2 regions of the Paenibacillus hunanensis genome follow, and region 1 is predicted to be linked to the other one. Evidence: riboswitches for the same ligand, from Rfam matches in the RefSeq annotation. Region 1 holds a riboswitch; the other holds the start of a gene.
What was found. A riboswitch is a leader RNA that binds a small molecule or an ion and turns the genes downstream of it on or off. The one in region 1 is predicted to bind S-adenosylmethionine.
Positions count from the first base shown of each region.

Region 2: linked by a shared signal. The riboswitch ahead of metA (homoserine O-acetyltransferase MetA) and the one ahead of SK066_RS05075 (methionine ABC transporter ATP-binding protein) in region 1 are both predicted to bind S-adenosylmethionine.

Region 1 is NZ_CP139194.1:1,278,796-1,282,392, reverse strand. Features, by position in the region: gene SK066_RS05080 (methionine ABC transporter permease) at 1-417, opposite strand, end outside; gene SK066_RS05075 (methionine ABC transporter ATP-binding protein) at 414-1,433, opposite strand; SAM riboswitch class I at 1,564-1,716, opposite strand; gene SK066_RS05070 (COX15/CtaA family protein) at 2,250-3,251, opposite strand.
Region 2 is NZ_CP139194.1:4,077,978-4,081,574, reverse strand. Features, by position in the region: gene corA (magnesium/cobalt transporter CorA) at 1-694, opposite strand, end outside; SAM riboswitch class I at 1,216-1,352, shown strand; gene metA (homoserine O-acetyltransferase MetA) at 1,499-2,440, shown strand; gene SK066_RS16565 (DUF6756 family protein) at 2,442-2,912, shown strand; gene SK066_RS16560 (PLP-dependent transferase) at 2,968-3,597, shown strand, end outside.

The sequences.
Region 1 (3,597 bases):
TCCGGTGGATGCTCCCATCGCATACGCCGCCTCGATCACACCACGATCAACTTCACGCAATGCAGTCTCAACCAGTCGTGCAAAGAACGGCGCAGCGGCAATAACAAGCGGCGGAATGGTTCCTAATACACCAATCGTTGTACCGACGAGCAGATCCGTCAGCGGCAGCAAGGCTACGATCAGGATGATGAAGGGCACCGAGCGCAGGATGTTCACAATGACTGAGATCACGGAGTACACACCTTTGAGCACCGGCGAAGTCGAGCGCGATGTCATAAATAGCATGATACCGAGTGGCAATCCGATCAGTAGGGTAAACAATCCAGAGGCACCGATCATTTGTAGTGTTTCAATCGTTGCCGTACCAAATTCATTCCAGTCAATCTGGGAAAAATCCAGTTCACCAAAATTACTCATGATTCCATCACCTCCACATTCAGACCTTTTGCCGTCAACTTGTCCAGCGTCTGCTGGATGGCAGCTGGTGCTCCGTCAAAGCGTACGATCAATTGACCGTATGGCACACTTTTGAGTGTGGATATCGTTCCCTGCAAGATGGCAAAGTCTACGCCAGTCTCACGTACGGTACGTGACATGATGGATTCATACGTCTTATCGCCGAGGAAGGAAATCTTCACAGCCAGCGATGATTCACTGTGTGGCCCAGCAAGCACAGCATCTAGCAGCTCACTATGGCTGGATTCACGAGTGATAAAATCACGTGTGATCGGATGCTGCGGCTTCAAAAACACCTCAGCGACAGGTCCCTGCTCTACAATGCCACCCTGATGAATAACCGCGACACGATCACAAATGCTTTGAATAACATTCATCTCGTGTGTGATCAGTACAATCGTCAGGTTGAAGCGCTGATTAATATCAAGCAGCAGCTTCAAGATGGAATCCGTAGTCTGTGGATCAAGCGCAGATGTCGCTTCATCACAGAGCAGTACATCCGGGTCACTCGATAGTGCGCGAGCGATACCGACACGCTGCTTTTGTCCACCAGACAGCTGGGCTGGATATTTCTGTGCATGTGCTTCCAGTCCAACGAGCTTCAATAATTCATCAACCCGAGTACGAATGTTCTTTTCTGGTGTCTTAGCCAGACGAAGTGGGAAAGCAATGTTATCGTAGACCGTTGCCGATGATAGCAGATTAAAATGCTGAAAGATCATGCCGATCTTGCGGCGGCGCGTCTGCAATGCTCCCTTGCCCAGCTTAGTCAAATCTACACCATCGATCCAGATATGACCTGATGTTGGACGTTCTAGCAGATTAATACAGCGAATTAGTGTACTTTTACCTGCTCCTGAATGTCCGATCACTCCGAAAATCTCACCTTTTTCAATGGATAGATCCAGATCGCTCAGTGCGGGCGTTGTATTTTTACCTTTACCATAAACTTTGGTTACATGTTCAAGACGAATCAAGCTTGAGGTCCTCCTCCCGGTTGTCGGTCTGCATGCGATTTCGTTCAATCTATTTTCAGCCGGTTCTTTTTTATACACAAAAAGAGCCCATTTTCTGCAGAAAAGGGCTCTCTATCCGTAAGATATTGCCTTCTCATCTGCCAAAATCACAGACTGTTCCATTGCTGTACAGCCGTCATTTTGTAGGATTTAGCACCATGTCATTTTGAAAAGGCAAGCTGCCATTCTCAAAATCGGTTGCCGGGCTTCATCGGGCCAGTCCCTCCACCACTCTCGATAAGAAAATATGAAAACATCGAATGAAAATCTTTACTCAGTATATTGAACTTCACAATCTTTGTAAAGTGGAAAATGGGGATTTTTCATTAATTTCTGCAAATGTTCATTTTGGGATTAAGCTGGGGGGAGTAGACGGAGGGGGCATGTGGTTGTTTGGCAGCAACCACTTCGGGAAGGAATAAGGGGACGGACTCAGTGGAGCCGCGGGAATCTACGGATTAGGAATTTACTGTAGATTCCCGCCCCTCCAAAATCGTCCTTTCCCCTTATTTCCTTCCCTTCGTTCTGTGCGTGTGCGGGTAGAGCTCATGCAATAGCGGTAGGGTGGTGTACAAACCAGCTTTATAAGAGGGGAGTGGGTAAGTAGGTAGTTTGTTAAGTTACTAGGTTGCTAGATTGTAAAATCGTCTATGGGGATAGATTGAGTATGGAGATGTTGAGTTGTAAAAAAGCTGTACTTCGGCGCATGAGAACGTCGAAGCACAGCTTTGGAGAAGGCTTATTATATTGGCTCGTTTACATTTATACTCTTTTAAATTAACGAGTTACAGGGACGCCGGGGTTGTTGGGTTTTTGTTGGTGTACGTTGGATTCGGCGTATGATTTGCGGCTTAGTTGCCAGGTTCGGAGGCTCATGTAGCAGAGGATACCGAACAGGAACTGGATGAGCAGAGTGTGTGCCATCGTTGCGAAGAAGTAGACTTCTGGCACGTCCATGGTGAAGATGTTAACTGCGCCGCTTACGAATTGCAGTAGGATGAATACGACAGCAACGATACCCATTTTACGGATACTCGGGTTATTTGGGTGGTGACGATAGGCGTAGTGACCGAGAATGGCGATCACGATGACCAGTGCAAGTGCTGCTGCGCGGTGCAGGAAGGCTACGCCAACGCCGCCGGATAGCTCAGGGATAACGGCACCGTTACAGAGCGGGAAGCCGGAGCAGCCGCCTCGTGAATCGGTGTGCGTTACGAATGCACCTGTGTATACGACGATATACGTAAAGATGGTTGAGAACCATGTCAGGTTACGGAAGCCTTTGCTAACAGGTGGCTGGTTCTCGTAGGTATGTGTACGCTGATATTTATGCAATCTGCGTGCTGTGAACGCCATCAGCATGGAGCTGGAGAAAGCGATCATGGAGAAGCCGAAGTGCAATGCCATGATTGCTGAGGACTGAGAAAATACTACAGCCAATGCGCCCATAATCGCTTGCAATACGACAAAGATTAGAGTTAGTACCGCATAAAGACGTAATTCTTTATTTTTGTTAAAAAAGATAAAACCGATGAATGAAAATAGTGCTGTCAAACCTGCAAAACCACTAACCATTCGGTGCGTATACTCAATCAAGGATGAGATCGTATATGCAGGGATGAATTGACCATGACAAAGCGGCCATTCGCGCCCACAGCCCAGTCCTGATCCAGTCTTGGTCACGACCAGACCGCCCATTGTTGCGAGAAACATAGCCAAACAGGTTATATAGCTTAACCATTTCAAATGCTGAATCGTTATCAGTGGCTTACGTGCCATAATTAAAATCACCCGCTATTAAATTAGTAGTGACGTTCATGTGAAGTCACTATTCATTATAGCGAATCTAGCGTCATTACTACCATCGGGTTTGTGACAAATCGTTGATCTATTTATAACCATTTTGAGGCGTTGTAGCGATTGTATAACGTTCCCAATTACAGCCTGTATATATTGTAGTTAATGAGACGAGATACACAGGGATAAATATAGAAAGTAGATAATCTTGCAGCATAATATCTGGCGTTAGAAGCGTAGTCGCAGTGGAGCTGGACGTTCGGCTTCCCATTACCTTCTAAATGAAAAAAGAATGATCTCCGATTTGCTCAGAGACCATTCTTTTCAT
Region 2 (3,597 bases), 2.8 Mb from region 1:
TCAGATCGCGGAATGTATCGAACATCTCGGATACTTTGACCGCATTCTCGTACACGTCACTAAAATACTTTTGCAATTGATCATCGATCAGACGCAGATCCTTTTTGTTCAGCGTATTGATCACCTCGCGCTGTGGGCCGAGTACACGCTTGAGCCACAGAATCTCACCGCGCAAACCGATAATTTCGTTCAAATGCGATTTTTTCGTGCTCATCAGAATACTTTCCTCAAGCCGTTCAATCTGATCCTCAATCCGGTCACCTACTGTAAAGTAGTTATCGACCACCAGATCGACGAGCAAGTACATGAATTTGTCAGGACGACTAACTTCCTCTTCCCACAAAATCGGCTTAAGCGTGCGCAGCTCGCTAATCTTCTGCTTGGTCACCGTAATAATAAAATGACGTCCCAGGAAAATGTTCAGTGCGCGCAAAAAAATCTCTTCATCGTCAAAACGAATACTGTTCACAACGATAAAGTAGTGATTTTCGTAAATCTCGATTTTTGGCCGCTGCTCTTCATCGCCCATCATGTCCTCAACCGCCAGATCATGTAGCATAAAGAGAGGTTGAAGCAGGATCAGATCATCAAGACCAGCGTCAATCCAGTAAAAGCCTTCCTCCGGTGCAATCAGTGTTTCGTTAACATCCTCAACCAGCGTGAAATTGCCGGCGTTTACGTGCCGAATTTTCATAGTATGCTCTACTCCTTTTTCATTTTAAAATGAGCAGGAAAAGAGACGGCAATTGTACACACTTCTGTTAAGCTTCGCTATTATATGAAAATGATCTTTTCAACATGGCGCGCTCCTCCGGTATCCTATTGTCGTTCCATTCCTGTGATTGGGTATATCGTTGCGGCAAGCTGGTCCTCGGGTCGCCTTCCATCTTGAAATTCACCTCTTTATGATCAGTTTTGAATGATATCGTATACGCAATGTTTTATGAAAAACATGAAAATACGTCAAATACTTGTTAAGTATACCGTGGAGACAGCAGGCTTTCAAGTCTAGTATTAGTGATTTTCTCACAGTGGATGAAATGAAAAAGAATTTTGGTGTTTGTATGCGATTCTGCTGACTAATTTGCTCCTATCTACACGTGTATAACATCTTTATCGGCTGAACATTCTCTTGACGATAGGTAGGGAAGTAGTATAAATTATGGTATAAGTAATTCCGTATTTCCTGTTTTACCCCATAATCAAATACAGCGAATCTTATCAAGAGCAGGCGGAGGGACTAGCCCTATGAAGCCCGGCAACCGGCAGTCATATACTGTACGGTGCTAATTCTAGCAGAGATACAGGTACATCCTACGATGAAGTATCTGGTATCTGCTGACAGATGAGAGAGGCGCTATACAGACGCAGCTTGTTTGCGTATACGACCTTTCTCAGCTCCATCGAGAAAGGTCTTTTTGCGTATTTGCGCACCTCCTTTCACTATACGGGCACGCTTTTCGCTGCATGACCAACCATCTATAAGGAGTGAATGACAATGCCAATCAAAATCCCTGACAGCTTACCGGCAAAGGAAATTCTGACCGGAGAAAATATTTTCGTAATGGACGAGTCGCGTGCCTACCAGCAGGACATTCGTCCACTGCGCATCGCTCTGCTCAACCTGATGCCAACGAAGGAAACGACCGAGACGCAGCTGCTGCGTTTGCTCAGTAACAGTCCACTACAGGTGGATGTGTACCTGCTGCATACTCGCTCGCACATTTCCAAAAACACATCGGCAGAGTACCTGAATACCTTTTATAAAACATTCCCTGAAGTGAAGCATCTGCGCTTTGATGGTCTGATCGTCACAGGCGCACCGGTGGAAACGATGGAATTCGAGGATGTGAACTACTGGGAGGAGATTCAGGAAATCTTCGACTGGAGCAAAACAAATGTGACGTCGACGATGCATATCTGTTGGGCTTCACAGGCAGGGCTGTATCACCACTTTGGTGTTCCAAAGGTGGATTTGCCAGAGAAATGCTTCGGCGTATTCCCGCACACGCTCAATAAGAGCAATGTACCGCTGCTACGTGGGTTTGATGAGTGGTACTATGCACCCCATTCCCGTCATACGGAAGTGCGCCGCGAGGATATCGAGAATGTGCCAGGGCTTGAAATTTTGTCTGAATCAGATGAGGCAGGCATCTATATCGTAGCTACGCAGGATGGGAAGCAGATTTTCGTTACGGGGCACTCGGAATATGATCCGCTGTCGCTCAAATGGGAATATGACCGCGATATTGCTAAAGGTATGGATATTGCCGTACCGAAAAACTATTTTCCAAACGATGACCCAACGCGTACACCACCGTCCAAATGGCGTGCACATGCCAATCTACTATTTTCCAACTGGCTGAACTATTACGTCTACCAGGAAACACCGTACGATCTGGAAGCGGAAAAAGCTCAGGCAGGTCTGTATTCGATTTGATATGGACACGTACGAAGAGCATTCGCTCCATCGCAGTTTGCGTCAGGAGCTGGAAGAAGCGTGCTTGACCGGGAATATTCGCGATCATGAAGTTCCTGCTACAGAAGAGGTGATTCGAGCCATTGAGAGTATGTATGTGGGTGGTGTACCTCGTGCATGGTGGCTTGAACTGAGACATGTAGTGCATAGACAGCATTCGGACGACGATCAGTCATATATGGGAATCGAGCATATCGTTCGCCAATACTGCGATTCGGATATGCGGGCGAATCAGAAGCTACTATTTATCGTAGATGAAGATAATGAGCGACATCATGTGCTTGCTTTAACATTGGACGAAATGGTACATGTAATCGCGGAATGTCGTTTTTTTGAATACTATATTTGTTCTAACGATTATGGATGGTTGCTATGTGAGAACGAGCATGGAGAGTTTATCATCTGCAAGCGTTCAGGGTTGGATACTGCATAAGGTAGAGATGATTAGAAATGATAGTTGATTTGGATATCTGAGGAGGACGTAACGCATGACGTACAAAAAGAATCAGGAATCATCGCTTAGTATTGAAAGCCGGCTTGCCCAGATCGGATCGGTAGACGAGCCGGTAACAGGAGCTATTAATTTCCCTATTTATCAATCGACGGCATTCCGTCATCCAGAGCTTGGTAAAAGTACAGGCTTTGACTATATTCGGACGACGAATCCGACTCGCGCGGTGTTGGAGCAATCTGTAGCTGAGCTGGAATCGGGCGATGCAGGCTTTGCCTGTAGCTCTGGTATGGCAGCGCTGCAAACGATCTTTGCGATGTTCGGTCAGGGCGATCATCTGATCGTCTCGCTTGATCTGTACGGCGGTACGTATCGTTTGCTGGAGCGCATTATGTCGAGGTTCGGTGTAAGTGCTTCGTATGTGGATACGAATGATCTGGACGCGCTGGAGCGTGTACGTCAGGACAATACGCGTGCCGTATTTATTGAAACGCCGACCAATCCGCTCATGATGATCACGGATATCGCTGCGGTAACAGGCTGGGCGAAGCAGCATCAGCTACTAACGATTGTGGATAATACGTTGCTGACACCATTTTTCCAGCGTCCGATCGAGCTGGGGGCAGACATCGTTATTCATAGTGCGAGTAAATATCTGGGTGGACAC